4 regions of the Streptomyces sp. NPDC001493 genome follow, and region 4 is predicted to be linked to each of the others. Evidence: riboswitches for the same ligand, from Rfam matches in the RefSeq annotation. Region 4 holds a riboswitch; each other region holds the start of a gene.
What was found. A riboswitch is a leader RNA that binds a small molecule or an ion and turns the genes downstream of it on or off. The one in region 4 is predicted to bind cobalamin.
Positions count from the first base shown of each region.

Region 1: it holds a riboswitch for cobalamin, as region 4 does, so the genes downstream of both, ACWCWD_RS02470 (CbtB domain-containing protein) here and ACWCWD_RS24600 ((2Fe-2S) ferredoxin domain-containing protein) in region 4, are expected to answer to the same signal.
Region 2: it holds a riboswitch for cobalamin, as region 4 does, so the genes downstream of both, ACWCWD_RS10130 (ribonucleoside-diphosphate reductase subunit alpha) here and ACWCWD_RS24600 ((2Fe-2S) ferredoxin domain-containing protein) in region 4, are expected to answer to the same signal.
Region 3: it holds a riboswitch for cobalamin, as region 4 does, so the genes downstream of both, ACWCWD_RS32380 (ABC transporter substrate-binding protein) here and ACWCWD_RS24600 ((2Fe-2S) ferredoxin domain-containing protein) in region 4, are expected to answer to the same signal.

Region 1 covers NZ_JBSFHV010000001.1:636,038-639,302, forward strand. Annotated here, with positions in the region: gene ACWCWD_RS02455 (5-dehydro-4-deoxyglucarate dehydratase) at 1-248, opposite strand, end outside; gene ACWCWD_RS02460 (hypothetical protein) at 769-1,155, shown strand; partial or broken gene ACWCWD_RS02465 (IS110 family transposase) at 1,178-1,330, opposite strand; adenosylcobalamin (AdoCbl) riboswitch at 1,768-1,914, shown strand; gene ACWCWD_RS02470 (CbtB domain-containing protein) at 1,918-2,133, shown strand; gene ACWCWD_RS02475 (CbtA family protein) at 2,156-2,929, shown strand; gene ACWCWD_RS02480 (tetratricopeptide repeat protein) at 3,084-3,265, opposite strand, start outside.
Region 2 covers NZ_JBSFHV010000005.1:144,419-147,683, reverse strand. Annotated here, with positions in the region: gene ACWCWD_RS10140 (hypothetical protein) at 1-165, shown strand, start outside; gene ACWCWD_RS10135 (GNAT family N-acetyltransferase) at 221-733, shown strand; cobalamin riboswitch at 896-1,018, shown strand; gene ACWCWD_RS10130 (ribonucleoside-diphosphate reductase subunit alpha) at 1,161-3,265, shown strand, end outside.
Region 3 covers NZ_JBSFHV010000032.1:41,883-45,147, reverse strand. Annotated here, with positions in the region: gene ACWCWD_RS32385 (FecCD family ABC transporter permease) at 1-595, opposite strand, end outside; gene ACWCWD_RS32380 (ABC transporter substrate-binding protein) at 592-1,677, opposite strand; cobalamin riboswitch at 1,749-1,937, opposite strand; gene ACWCWD_RS32375 (beta-ketoacyl-[acyl-carrier-protein] synthase family protein) at 2,065-3,265, opposite strand, start outside.
Region 4 covers NZ_JBSFHV010000018.1:88,960-92,224, reverse strand. Annotated here, with positions in the region: gene ACWCWD_RS24610 (TetR/AcrR family transcriptional regulator) at 1-395, shown strand, start outside; gene ACWCWD_RS24605 (glycosyltransferase) at 562-870, opposite strand; cobalamin riboswitch at 1,039-1,164, shown strand; gene ACWCWD_RS24600 ((2Fe-2S) ferredoxin domain-containing protein) at 1,284-1,655, shown strand; gene metE (5-methyltetrahydropteroyltriglutamate--homocysteine S-methyltransferase) at 1,853-3,265, opposite strand, start outside.

The DNA.
Region 1 (3,265 bases), on a different contig from region 4:
AGCGGCAGCGAACCGCCCGCACCGGCGAAGACCGGCACCTGACCGCCCGTCGCCTCCACCGCCGTCCGCACCGCCGAGGCGAACTCCTCCACACCGAGCGCGTGGAACTCCCCGGTGCCGCAGGCGACGAACACCCCACCCGCCCCGGCGCGGACTCCGCTCCGTACGTGTTCCGCCAGCTTCGCGGTATCCACCGAATCGTCCGGAGCGAACGGAGTCACGGGAAAGAACAGAACGCCCTCTAGCATGGAGCACCTTTCCGAGTTCATGTATATGAACGTTGGTCAATATGGCGAATCGCTGCACGGAAAGTAGGCGCCGCCGCGCGCCGAGGTCAAGGGTCGTGCGTAGGTCGGTTTCAGACAGGCAGGTGCGAAGCGATCTGCGCGTGACGGCTGCGGGTACGACTTCCGGCCAAGCTTTCGAGAGTGTCGAGATGTTGACCGTGAGCGGGGGGAGTGCAGATGTGCATGCAGCTTGAGCTGGTGTGATGCCGCAGGTTGCCCGTGGTGGGCCGCCGGGGAGGGGTGGGATGAGGGCGCGGGGGATCGTCGTGCCGGCCGCCGTGCGGGCGCAAATCCTCTGGGCGATTTTCAGCCATGACGGGGGCGAGGGTGAGGGACGCCCGGCCTCGGGTGAGCGTGCGGAATTGCTGCGATCGTTCCGCCGGGTGCACAACTGTGCGTGACCATGCACGATTGGGCGCGGCGGGGAGCGTGGCAGGGGGCCCTATGTGGTTCGTCAAGGTGGCGGGTTAGCTTGCCGGTGGTGTCGGCTGGAGAGGGGGATGCGGTGGGAGTGTCAGGCGGAGAGTCGAAGGCGCGCGCTGTTGAAGAGTGGCGGGACGTCTATGACCTGCTGGATGCCGTTCGGCAGCGGCCGAACGCATGGGTGCGTAACGGCTCGTTGCGGGAACTGGCGGTGATGATGTTCGGCTACCACCTCGCTCTTCAGGTCCACGATGCCGATGAGGAGTTCCCGTTTCATCGCGGAAGCGGAGGATTTGCCGCTTGGCTCAGCAGGACCCGTGGATGGTCGATGGCGACTGGATGGGACGCCGCGATCGTGGAGAACCTTCCTTGTGAATCTCCGCTCGACGCCTTCTTCCGGCTCGTGGACGAGTACCGAGACGTCGCAGATCGGCCCGTCTCCTGAGCGCTCGCAGCGTGGTGTTCGGTCAAACAGACCGGGCGGGTTGGGGTTCGTGGAAGGTGCCGTCGCAGAGCATCGCGAAGAGGACGTCGGCTCGTCGTCCCGCGAGGCAGAGGAGGGCTTGGGCGTGGTGCTTGCCCTGGGCGATGTTCTTGTCGAAGTTGGCCCGGGAGGGCGGGCCGCGACCCGGGTGGCCTCACCGGTCAGGTCGTCCTCGCCTCGCCCACGGCACCGATCGCCACATCCACATCGCGAAGAGCCTCCCGACCTGCGGCCGGTCGAGCGGGTGCGGCCGCGGACGGTGGAGCCCGGGTGCTCGGGCCGGCCGTGACCGGGCTGTCCACCCTTCCGCCCGGGCCGGACGGGTGGCGGGGCCGGAACCGCGGCGCGCGACTGGAGATGCCGGCGGCGGGGGAGCCGAGCGGGCCGACGGCGTCGCCGGTGAACCGGCCTCACGCGGTGCGTGGTTCGGTGCGTGGTTCGGTGCCGGTGAGGCGAATGTCACCCGCAAGGTCGTCGCGGAAGGATCTTTTTTCTCAACAGCCGCTCTGAGCAATGGTGTTGAGGAGAGGATGGCGCGACGCCCCATGGCGGCGCCCGAACGCAGGCGCTATGGTCTGACCAGCATGACGACGGCGTAACGGAAGTCCGGTGAGAATCCGGCACGGTCGCGCCACTGTGAACCCGTACCTGCGGGAAGTCAGACCCAACACCGTCGTCTCAGGCACCACGATCGGGACGCGTGTTCCCTCAGGAGGTTCTGCCATGGCACACATTGCCGCACCCTCGACCGGCGTACCCGCCGTCACCCCCATATCGCTGAAGGCGATCGCCCCGTGGGCGGTCTTCTTCGGCATCCTCATGCTCGTCCTGCTGTACTTCGTCGGCGCGGAGCAGGGCGCCACCTCGGTCTTCTCCGGCGAGGCCGTTCACGAGTGGGTCCACGACGGCCGTCACCTTCTCGGCTTCCCCTGCCACTAGACCTCAGGGGAACCGAACTCTCATGAACTCCATATCCGTTCGAGCACTCCTGGTCCGCGGCATGCTCGCGGGCCTGCTCGCGGGCGTCGCGGCACTCCTCGTCGCCTACTTCCTCGGTGAGTCCCGGGTGGACGCGTCCATCGCCCTGGAAGAGGCCCACAACCACGACCACCACGGCGGCGAGGAACTGGTCAGCCGGACGATGCAGGCCACCGGCGGTCTCGCCACCGGCGTCCTCGTCTTCGGCGTCGCCGTCGGCGGCATCGCGGCACTCGTCTTCTGCTACACCCTCGGCCGCATCGGGAACTTCGGCCCCCGGGCCACCGCGGCCCTGGTCGCGGGGGCGGCGCTGCTGACCGTCTACCTCGTACCGTTCCTGAAGTACCCCGCCAACCCGCCGGCCGTCGGCAACCCGGACACCATCGGCCAACGTACGGGGCTGTTCTTCCTCATGGTGGCGCTCAGCGTCCTGCTCGCCGTCGCCGCCGTCATCGCCGGAAGGCGGCTCGCGCCGCGCCTCGGCAACTGGAACGCGACCGTCGCCGCGTCCGCCGGATACGTCCTGCTGATCGGACTCGCGTACGTGTTCCTGCCGTCGTTCGACGAGGTGGGCGCGGACTTCCCGGCGACCCTGCTCTGGGAATTCCGGCTCTCCACCCTCGCGGTCCAGGCCACCCTCTGGGTGAGCTTCGGGCTGATCTTCGGTGCCCTCACCGAGCGCCTGCTGCTTCCCTCGCGGGGGCGGGGCGAGACCTTCCGGGACAGCGCGCACCGGACAGCCGGGGCGGTGGGCTGACCACCCCGCGGCTGTCCCGTACCACGCGTGGGCGTCCCACGCGTGTGCGGCCGGAGAGACTCTCCGGCCGCACACGCCGGCGTCGTACCACCGGGGGTGCCCCGGTCCTCGGCGAGGACCGGGGCGCCGCGACGGCCGCCGCCACCGGGGAAGGTCAGTCGGTGCTGAAGTCGCCGTTCAGGGCGGCGGCCACCCGCAGGTGCGGCGCGGCCTCCTCGTGCCGGCCCTGGCGCTCCAGCGTGCGTCCCAGCAGCAGGCGCGCGTAGTCCTCGACCGGGTCACGCTCCAGGACGATCCGCAGCTCCGCCTCGGCCTTCCCGAGCCGCGCCGAGTGGT
Region 2 (3,265 bases), on a different contig from region 4:
ACCCTGCGCGAGGCGGCCGAAGCGGCCCACCTGGCGGACGACGCCGAGCTCGACAGGATCCTCCCGCCCCTCGGCCAGGCCCCCGGCTCGCAGCCGATCCAGCGCGGCGACCTCCCGCCGGAGGGCGACGGAGCCCCGAACAACGAGGTGGGCGTGAGCGGTTGAGCCGTTCCCGGAGCCGGGCTGTCCGCCCGTCCGCACGACGCGCAGAATGACGGTCATGGACCTGACGATCAGAAGGGCCGAGCCCGGGGAGTACGCACTCCTCGGCGAGATCACGGCCCACGCGTACCTCGGTGACGGGCTGTTGGGCGGAGGCGAGGACGACCCCTATCTGGCCAGCCTGCGGGACGTGGCCGGCCGGGCCGCCGTGGCGGACGTACTGGTGGCCGCGGACGACACCGGCACCGTGCTCGGCGGAGTCACCTACGCCCCGCCCGGCAGCCCCATGTGCGACGTCGCGGCGCCGGACGAGGCGGAGTTCCGGATGCTGGCGGTGGGCAGGGCGGGGCGCGGCCGGGGAGCCGGGGAAGCGCTCGTACGGGCCTGCGCGGCGCGGGCCCGCGCCACCGCCGGGGTCACCGGGCTCGCCCTGTCGACCCAGCCCGCCATGGCCGGGGCACACCGGATCTACCACCGCCTCGGCTTCGTACGCACCCCGGAACGCGACTGGCGGCCGGTGCCGGACCTGACACTGCTCACCTACCGGCTGGACCTGGGCAGCGGCGGCTGAGAGAGCCCGGCCCTGGTCGCACCCCCGTCCGGAACCCTCCCCGCCCCACCCGGACGGGCCACGGCCACGCCCCGGAAGGCCCGCAGCACCCTCCCGCGTACCGGAACACCGCCCCGCACCGCCACAACATGTGGGGCGTTCTCGCTGCCCGGCCACCACATGTATGCTCGTCTCGCTGTCGTCGCAGGGGAATCCGGTGCGAATCCGGAACTGTCCCGCAACGGTATGAACCGCGCGTTTCGCGCACCTTCGAGTCCGGCTACCTGCCGACAGCGCGTCCGGCTCACCCGAACCGGACGCCCGTACGTCCGGGCCTCGCGGTTGGGCCGGTGGACGCCGTGTGCGGTGCTGCCCGTCTCCAGGTGGCGCGCCCCGCGGCCCTCGCCTCCCCCCGCCGGTCCAGAGCCGAGCGAGGGAGAGCACCACCGTGACCATCGCGCCCGCCGATCCGGCGTCCGTGCCCGCAGCCACCGCAGCCACCGAGCCCGTCGACGGCCCCGGGGCCGCGCTGCTGCGCACCCTGACCGCCCTCACCGCGGACCTGCCGGACACCGACCCGGGGAGGGTCGCCGCCGCCGCGCTGCGGGGCCGCAGCGCGCACGCCGACGAGGCGGAGCTGCTGACCCTGGCCACCGAGTCGGCCGCCGGCCTGATCGCGGAGGACCCCGCCTACTCGCGGCTCGCCGCGCGGCTGCTCACCCGCACCATCGCCGCCGAGGCGGCCGGTGAGGGCGCGGTGTCGTTCTCCGCGTCGGTCGCCGTCGGCCACCGCGAGGGCCTGATCGCGGACCGTACGGCCGCGTTCGTGGCGCTGCACGCCGAGCGGCTGGACGCGCTGGTCGAGGAAGCCCTGACGGACGGCGCCGACGACCGGTTCGGCTACTTCGGGCTGCGCACCCTCTACAGCCGCTACCTGCTGCGCCACCCGATCACCCGCCAGGTGGTGGAGATCCCGCAGCACTTCATGCTGCGGGTCGCGGCCGGGCTCGCCGAGGACGACTCCGCGCGGGCGGTGGACGAGGTCGCGGCGCTCTACGGGCTGATGAGCCGGCTGGACTACCTGCCCTCCTCCCCCACGCTCTTCAACTCGGGCACCCGCCACCCGCAGATGTCCTCCTGCTACCTGCTGGACTCCCCGCTGGACGAGCTGGACTCGATCTACGGCCGCTACCACGAGGTGGCGCGGCTCTCGAAGCACGCGGGCGGCATCGGTCTGTCGTTCTCCCGCATCCGCTCGCGCGGTTCGCTGATCCGGGGCACCAACGGGCTCTCCAACGGCATCGTGCCGTTCATGAAGACGCTGGACGCCTCCGTCGCGGCCGTCAACCAGGGCGGCCGGCGCAAGGGCGCGGCCGCGGTCTACCTGGAGACCTGGCACGCGGACATCGAGGAGTTCCTGGAGCTGCGCGACAACACCGGTGAGGACCAGCGGCGTACGCACAACCTGAACCTGGCGCACTGGATCCCCGACGAGTTCATGCGCCGGGTCGACGCCGACTCCGCCTGGTCGCTCTTCTCGCCCGCCGACGTCCCCGAGCTGGTCGACCTGTGGGGCGACGAGTTCGACGCCGCCTACCGGGCCGCCGAGGCGAAGGGCCTGGCCCGCCGGACGATCCCCGCACGCGAGCTGTACGGCCGGATGATGCGCACCCTGGCGCAGACCGGCCAGGGCTGGATGACGTTCAAGGACGCGTCCAACCGCACCGCGAACCAGACCGCCGAGCCGGGCCGGGTCGTGCACTCCTCGAACCTCTGCACGGAGATCCTGGAGGTCACCGAGGACGGCGAGACCGCCGTCTGCAACCTCGGCTCGGTCAACCTGGGCGCCTTCGTGGCGGACGGGACGATCGACTGGGAGCGGCTGGACGCCACCGTGCGGACCGCCGTGACCTTCCTGGACCGGGTCGTCGACATCAACTTCTACCCGACCGAGCAGTCCGGCCGCTCCAACGCCCGCTGGCGGCCGGTGGGTCTGGGCGCGATGGGCCTCCAGGACGTCTTCTTCCAGCTGCGGCTGCCGTTCGACTCCGCCGAGGCCCGTGAGCTCTCCACCCGCATCTCGGAGCGGATCATGCTCGCCGCGTACGAGGCCTCCTGCGACCTCGCCGAGAAGTCCGGGCCGCTGCCCGCGTGGAGCGAGACCCGTGCCGCGCGCGGGGTGCTGCACCCGGACCACTACGACACGGCGCCGGCCTGGCCGGAACGGTGGGAGGCGCTGCGCGCCCGGATCGCGAAGACCGGGATGCGCAACTCCCTGCTGCTCGCCATCGCGCCGACCGCCACCATCGCCTCGATCGCCGGGGTGTACGAGTGCATCGAGCCGCAGGTCTCCAACCTCTTCAAGCGCGAGACGCTCAGCGGTGAGTTCCTCCAGGTCAACGCGTACCTGGTGGACGAGCTGAAGCGGCTCGGCGTGTGGGACGCGCGGACCCGTGAGGCGCTGCGCGACGCGAGCGGCTCCGTGCAGGGCTTCAGCTGGATCCCGGCGGACGTGCGCGCGCTGTACCGCACGGCGTGGGAGATCCCGCAGCG
Region 3 (3,265 bases), on a different contig from region 4:
GCATCACGGCGACGCCCGAGAGCACGACCCGGTCCGTGGTGCCGCCGAGGGTGTGGCTGAGGAGGAGGACCAGCGCGAACGAGGCGAGCGCTCCGACGAAGGCGCCCGCCGAGAGGGAGACCGCTCCCCCGCCGACGCCCAGCACCACGACCACGACCGCGCCGGTGGACGCCCCCGAGGAGACGCCGAGGACGAAGGGGTCGGCGAGCGGGTTGCGGAGCAGCGACTGCATGACGGTCCCGCACACCGCGAGCCCGGCGCCGCAGACGGCCGCGAGCAGGGTGCGCGGCATCCTGAGGTCCCAGACGATGCCGTCCCGGATCGGGCTCAGCTCCGTTTCGCCGAGGCCCAGGTGGGCGGCGACCACCGACCACACGTCGGCGACGGAGATCCGGGCCGGGCCGATGGTGACGGCCACCGCGACGGAGGCCAGGAGCAGTACGGTTCCGCCGCCCCACAGGAGCGGTTCGGGCACGGCCCGCAGGCCGGTGCGCCGCCCGTACGGTACGGACCGGGCGCCGGCGTCGGCCGGCACCGGGCGGGTGCCGGCCGGCACGGCGGCAGGGGCGCCCGCCGGGTCGCCGTCGGCCGTCATCCGGCGAGGCCGAACTCGCGCAGCCCCGCCGCGACGCGCTCGATGCCCTCCACCGTGCGGATGGTGGGGTTCATGGCCTGGCCGCTGAGCAGGACGTACCGCTTGTTCCGTACGGCGTCCATGTTCTTGGTGACCGGGTTGGACTCCAGGAACTCGATCTTCTTCTCGGCGCTCTCGGCCGTCTGCGACTTGCGGGTGAGGTCGCCGATGACGAGGACGTCCGGATCGCGGTCGGCGATGGTCTCCCAGTTGATCTGGGGCCATTCCTCGTGGGTGTCGTCGAAGACGTTCTTCGCGCCGAGTTCGGTGGTGATGATGCCGGGCGCCCCGCAGCAGCCCGCCAGGTACGGGGCCTCGGAGTTGGCGAACCAGTACATCAGGGTGGTGCCGGAGGCGTCGATGCCGTCGGTCGCCTTCGCCACGCGGGCCCGCAGGTCCTGGATGAGCTTCTCGCCCCGTTCCGGTACGCCGAACACCCGGGCCAGGTCGCGTATCTCGCCGTAGACGCTGTCCAGGGTGAGGGCGGTGGAGCGGGCGCCGTCGCCGTCGCCGCTGTTGTCCTTGCCGGTGCAGTCGGAGGGCGAGACGTAGGTGGGGACGCCCAGGTCCTCGAACTGTTCGCGGGGGGCGACCCCGCCCTTGCCGAGGGTGGACTCGAACGAGGCGCTGACGAAGTCGGGTTCCCGCTCCAGCACCTTCTCCGAGGAGGGGGCGTTGTCGGAGAGCCTCGGGACCTTCGCGTTGGCCTTCTCCAGGCCCTTCATCACGGGGTCGGTCCAGGTGGCGGTGGCCGCGAGCCGGTCGGCGAGGCCGAGGGAGAGCAGGATCTCCGTCGATCCCTGGTTGAGGGAGACCGCGTGGTGCGGGGCGGAGGTGACGGTGACGGTGCGTCCGCAGTTGTGGAGCGTCACCGGGTATCCGTCGACGGCCGCACCGGCGGCGGCCGGTGCGTCGTCTCCGGTGCCGCCGCAGGCGGTCGTCAGCAGGAGCCCCGCCGTCAGCAGGGCGGCGCGGCGGGCGGATCGGGCCACGCGCGCGTGCCAGGCGTCGCCCGACGGGCGGGGCTTTCGAAACACGGCCATGGGGGGCACGGGGTACCTCGGCGTCTCTGGGCCCATGCGCGGGGCCCGTTGTACGGAATGCTGCGGCCCGTACGGGTCGCAGGGCGCCAGCAGGTCTTCGGACTCGGGTTCGTGCGGACGGGGCGCCTTCCCGGGAAACCCGTGGGTCTCCCAGTGGCCGTGGCCCCGCCCGTCCCCCTCACCGCTGCGCGTCAGTTCCGGACTCTCACCGGATTCCCTGACCCCATGTGTGGAGTGCGACTGGCACTGGGAAGCTATCACGCCCCGCCGCGCCGGCCGGATGCCTGTTCGGTGCCGTACGACCACCGCCACGGCCCCGGACCGGGTACGCCGACGGGGCGCCGCCGGAGGTCGTCCGGCGGCGCCCCGCTGTTCACGGCTCCCGGGTCAGGGCAGCCGCAGTGCGATCACGGCGTTGTGGCCGCCGAACCCGAAGGAGTGGCTGACGGCCCGGCGGACGGCGACGGGCCGGGGCGCCTTGGTGACGCAGTCGATGTCGAACCCGGGTGCCGGGGCGTCCAGGTTGGCGATCGGCGGGACGAGCTGGTGCTGGAGGGTCAGCACGGTGAGCGCGGCCTCGATGGCGCCCGCCGCTCCCATGCAGTGGCCGAGCACGCCCTTGGGCGCGGTGACCGGCGGCCGGTGCGGGTAGGCCCGGGCGATGAGGGCGGCCTCGGTGGCGTCGTTGAGCGGGGTCGCGGTGCCGTGTGCGTTGACGTGGCCGACGTCCTCGGCGCGCCAGTCGGCGTCCCGCAGGGCGGCGTCGACAGCCGCCCTGGCCACCTTGCCGGAGGGGTGCGGGCTGGTGGGGTGGTGGGCGTCGGTGGTGGCTCCCGTGCCCGCGATCAACGCTCTGGGGACCGCCCCCCTGGCCACGGCGTCCTCAGCCCGTTCCAGCACCATGATGGCGGCGCCCTCGCCCATGACGAGGCCCGCGCGGTCCTCGGCGAACGGGCGGCAGAGCAGCGACGGGTCGCCGTCCGGCAGGGCCGCCGCACCGGACCGGGCCAGGCCCGTCATCGCCACCGGGAAGACGATCGACTCGGTCGCCCCGGCGACGGCGATGTCGCACTGACCGCTCATCAGCATGTCCCGCGCCACCGACAGGGCGGTGACCCCGGACGAACAGGCCGTGCACGGAGCCAGGCTGGGGCCGGTGGCCCCGAGCTGGATCGCGATCTCCGCGGCGGGCATGTTGGGGATGGTGAGCAGGATGCCCGCGGGCGAGGACGCCTCGGCCCCCAGCCGGTCCAGCACCACGGCCTGCTCGGAGAGGGCCGCCGACCCGCCGCTGCTGGTACCCACCACGACCGAGACCCGGGCGCCGTCCCAGCCGCCCGGGTCGAGACCGGCGTCGGCCACCGCCTCCCGGGCGGCGAGCACCGCGAACTTGACGTACTTGCCCATCCGGTAGGCGGTCCGGCCGCCGACGGCGTCGTCCAGGTCGATGCCGGTGACCGTGCAGGCGAAGTCGACCGCGCACCCCTCCAGTTCGGGAACCGTACGGGCCGAGGACACCCCGGCGAGCACGCCCTCCCAGGTGGAGGCCGTGTCGTTGCCCGCCGGGGTGATCATGCCCAGTCCGGTG
Region 4 (3,265 bases):
TCGACGACACCGGAGACGTCCGTGCGGACCTGACGCGGTTCATCACCGCGTTCATCCGGCTCGCCACCCAGCGGCCCGCCGGTCCCGTCTTCGCCCAGCTCATCGGCGCCGCCCAGACGGACGCGGAACTCGCCGGACAGTTCGAGCACCACTACTTCGGCCCGCGCCGGCGCGAGGCCTTCGCCCTGCTGGAGAAGGCGAAGGACCGCGGACAGATCCGTACGGACGCCGACCCCGGACTAATGGTGGACCTCATCTGGGGCGCCTGCTACATCCGGCTGCTCCTGCCCCACCTCACCGACCAGCTCACCGAGGACTTCGCCCCCGCCGTCGTCGACCAGGCCCTGGCCGGTCTCCTCGTCGCGGCAGCGGACGGGGGAGAGCCGGGCAGGTAGGGCGCCTTCCGGCCGGGTGCGGGCGCAGGGCGGCACCGGCGGGGAACCGGGCGGGCCGGGAGTCGCGTCGGGTCGGGGGCCGCGTCGGGCCGGGGGAGTGTCGGGTCGGGGGCCGCGTCGGGCCGCGAGCCACGCCGCCCCGGACGTCCGTTCCGGGCGGGACGGCTCAGATGGCGACGACCGCCCCTTCGCGCATCCAGCCCCGGCCGTCCGCGGCCGCGTCGGTGGTGACCAGGACGTAGCCGTACTCGTTGTACGACGCTCCCTCGCAGGTCGACGCGCCGACGATGTCACCGGCGTACTTGGTCTTCACGACGGCGCTGTTCGGGTTCGGGTTCTCGTACACCCCGGCGGTCGGCCACACGACCTTGTACTGGCAGCCGGACTGGGCGGCGGCACCGGGGGCGGTGGCGACCACTCCGGCGAAGCCGACCGCGGTGGCAAGGACGGTGGTGGCGATACGGGTCAGGCGCATGATCGGTGGCACTCCTCGGGTACGACTCGGGTACGACTCAGATATGACTCGGGTACGACGATGTGTCAGGCGCATGATCATAGGGGCGGGTCGGGCCGTGCCGCTCCCGCCCGTACCGACCCAGCGCGCCGGATGGGATGATGCCCGGTGACAGGGCGACGGCGGTCCGAGGAATCCGGTGCGAAACCGGAGCGGTCCCGCCACTGTGATCGGTGAGCGAATCCCGGCGTACCACTGCCTCCGGCGAGGGGCGGGAAGGGCGGGACGAGCGGCGACCCGAGAGCCAGGAGACTCACGCGGTCGCCTCCTCAACGAACGCCGGGGCGGATCTCCCCGGAGAGGGGTGGTTCGGCGTGCCCGCAAGGCCGGCCGAAGAGGCTCACGTACAGAAGAACAGCACCGGGACCGGGGTCGTGCCCGGCAGGGGCGCGACGGCCGGAGCGGTGCCCTGCCGGGTCGTCGTGTGCCGGGACTGCTGCTGCGGCAGCCGCAAGGTGACCGGAGTCGATCACGCGGCGCAGACGGACCGCCTTCGCGAGGAGGCCCCGGTGCGGATATCGGACTGTCTGGACGTCTGCGACCAGGCCAACGTCGTGGTCGTGCAGCCCTCCACCGAGGGCCGGGCCGCCGGAGCCCGGCCCGTCTGGCTGGGACTGGTCAACGACCCCGACGCGACCGAGGACATCGCCTCCTGGATACGTGCCGGAGGGCCGGGCGTGGCCCCGCGCCCGGAGATCCTCGACCTCTACACCTTCGAACCTCCCGGGCGCCGGGGCCTCCGGTAGGACCGGCCCCGGCGGAGGACGGCCGACCGGCGGGGGAGGACGCCCGCCCGCCCGCCCGGAAGCGGCCCGGGCGGCGGGAAACGGTCGGGATTCGCCCCGGCCCGCGCACGTCCGACGCGAGCCGGGCCGACGGGGCCGGGACGCCCGAGACGTCCCGGCCCCGCCGTTGCTCCCGGGCCCCGCCGTTGCTCCCCGGGTCAGGATCCGGACAGCTCGCCGCGGACCGTACGAGCGGCGGCGACCAGGTTCTCCAGGGACGACCGGGTCTCGGTCCAGCCGCGGGTCTTCAGGCCGCAGTCGGGGTTGACCCACAGCCGTTCGGCGGGAATCGCCTTCAGGCCCTCCCGCAGAAGTCCGGCGGCCTCCTCCGTGCTGGGAACACGCGGGGAGTGGATGTCGTAGACGCCCGGTCCCGCCTCGCGCGGGTAGCCGTGGGCCGCGAGTTCGCGGGCGACCTCCATGCGGGAGCGGGCCGCCTCCAGACTGATGACGTCGGCGTCGAGATCGTCGATGGCCTGGACGATGTCGCCGAACTCGGCGTAGCACATGTGCGTGTGGATCTGCGTACCCGGCCGTACGCCGCCGGTGGTGAGCCGGAAGGACTCGGTCGCCCACCCCAGGTACGCGGCCCGGTCTGCGGACCGCAGCGGAAGCGTCTCGCGCAGGGCGGGTTCGTCCACCTGGATCACCGAGGTACCGGCCGCCTCCAGATCGGCGACCTCGTCCCGCAGCGCGAGCGCGACCTGCCGGGCCGTCTCCCCGAGCGGCTGGTCGTCCCGGACGAAGGACCAGGCCAGCATCGTCACCGGCCCGGTCAGCATGCCCTTCACCGGACGGGCGGTGAGCGACTGCGCGTACGAGGTCCAGCGCACGGTCATCGGACCGGGCCGGGAGACGTCGCCCGCCAGAACCGGCGGCCGGACGCAGCGGGTGCCGTAGGACTGGACCCAGCCGTGCCGGGTCGCGAGGTAGCCGGTGAGCTGCTCGGCGAAGTACTGCACCATGTCGTTGCGTTCGGGTTCGCCGTGCACCAGCACGTCGAGCCCGGCTTTCTCCTGGAAGGAGACGACCGCGCCGATCTCGGCCCGGATCCGTTCCTCGTAACCGGCCGTGTCGACGCGGCCGGCCCGCAGGTCCGCGCGTGCCGTCCGTACCTCGTCGGTCTGCGGGAACGAGCCGATGGTCGTCGTCGGCAGCAACGGCAGCTTGAGGTGCGCGCGTTGGGCGGCGGCGCGTTCGGCGTACGGCTGGGAGCGCCGGCCGTCGGCGGCGGTGACGGCCGTGGTCCTGGCGCGTACGGCGGGGTCGCGGGTGACCGGGGAGGCGGAGCGGGAGGCGAGGTCGGCACGGTTGGCGGCGATCTCTCCGGCGATCGACGCGGTGCCCCGAACCAGGCCCTTGGCGAGGGTGACGACCTCGGCGGTCTTCTGCCGGGCGAAGGCCAGCCAGCGCAGGATCTGAGGGTCGATGTCCCGTTCGGGTGCCGTGTCGATCGGGACGTGGAGCAGGGAGCAGGACGCGGCGACGTCGACCCGGTCCGCGAGACCGAGCAGAGTGGCGAGGACGGAGAGCGACTTCTCGTAGTCGTTGATCCAGACGTTGCGGCCGTC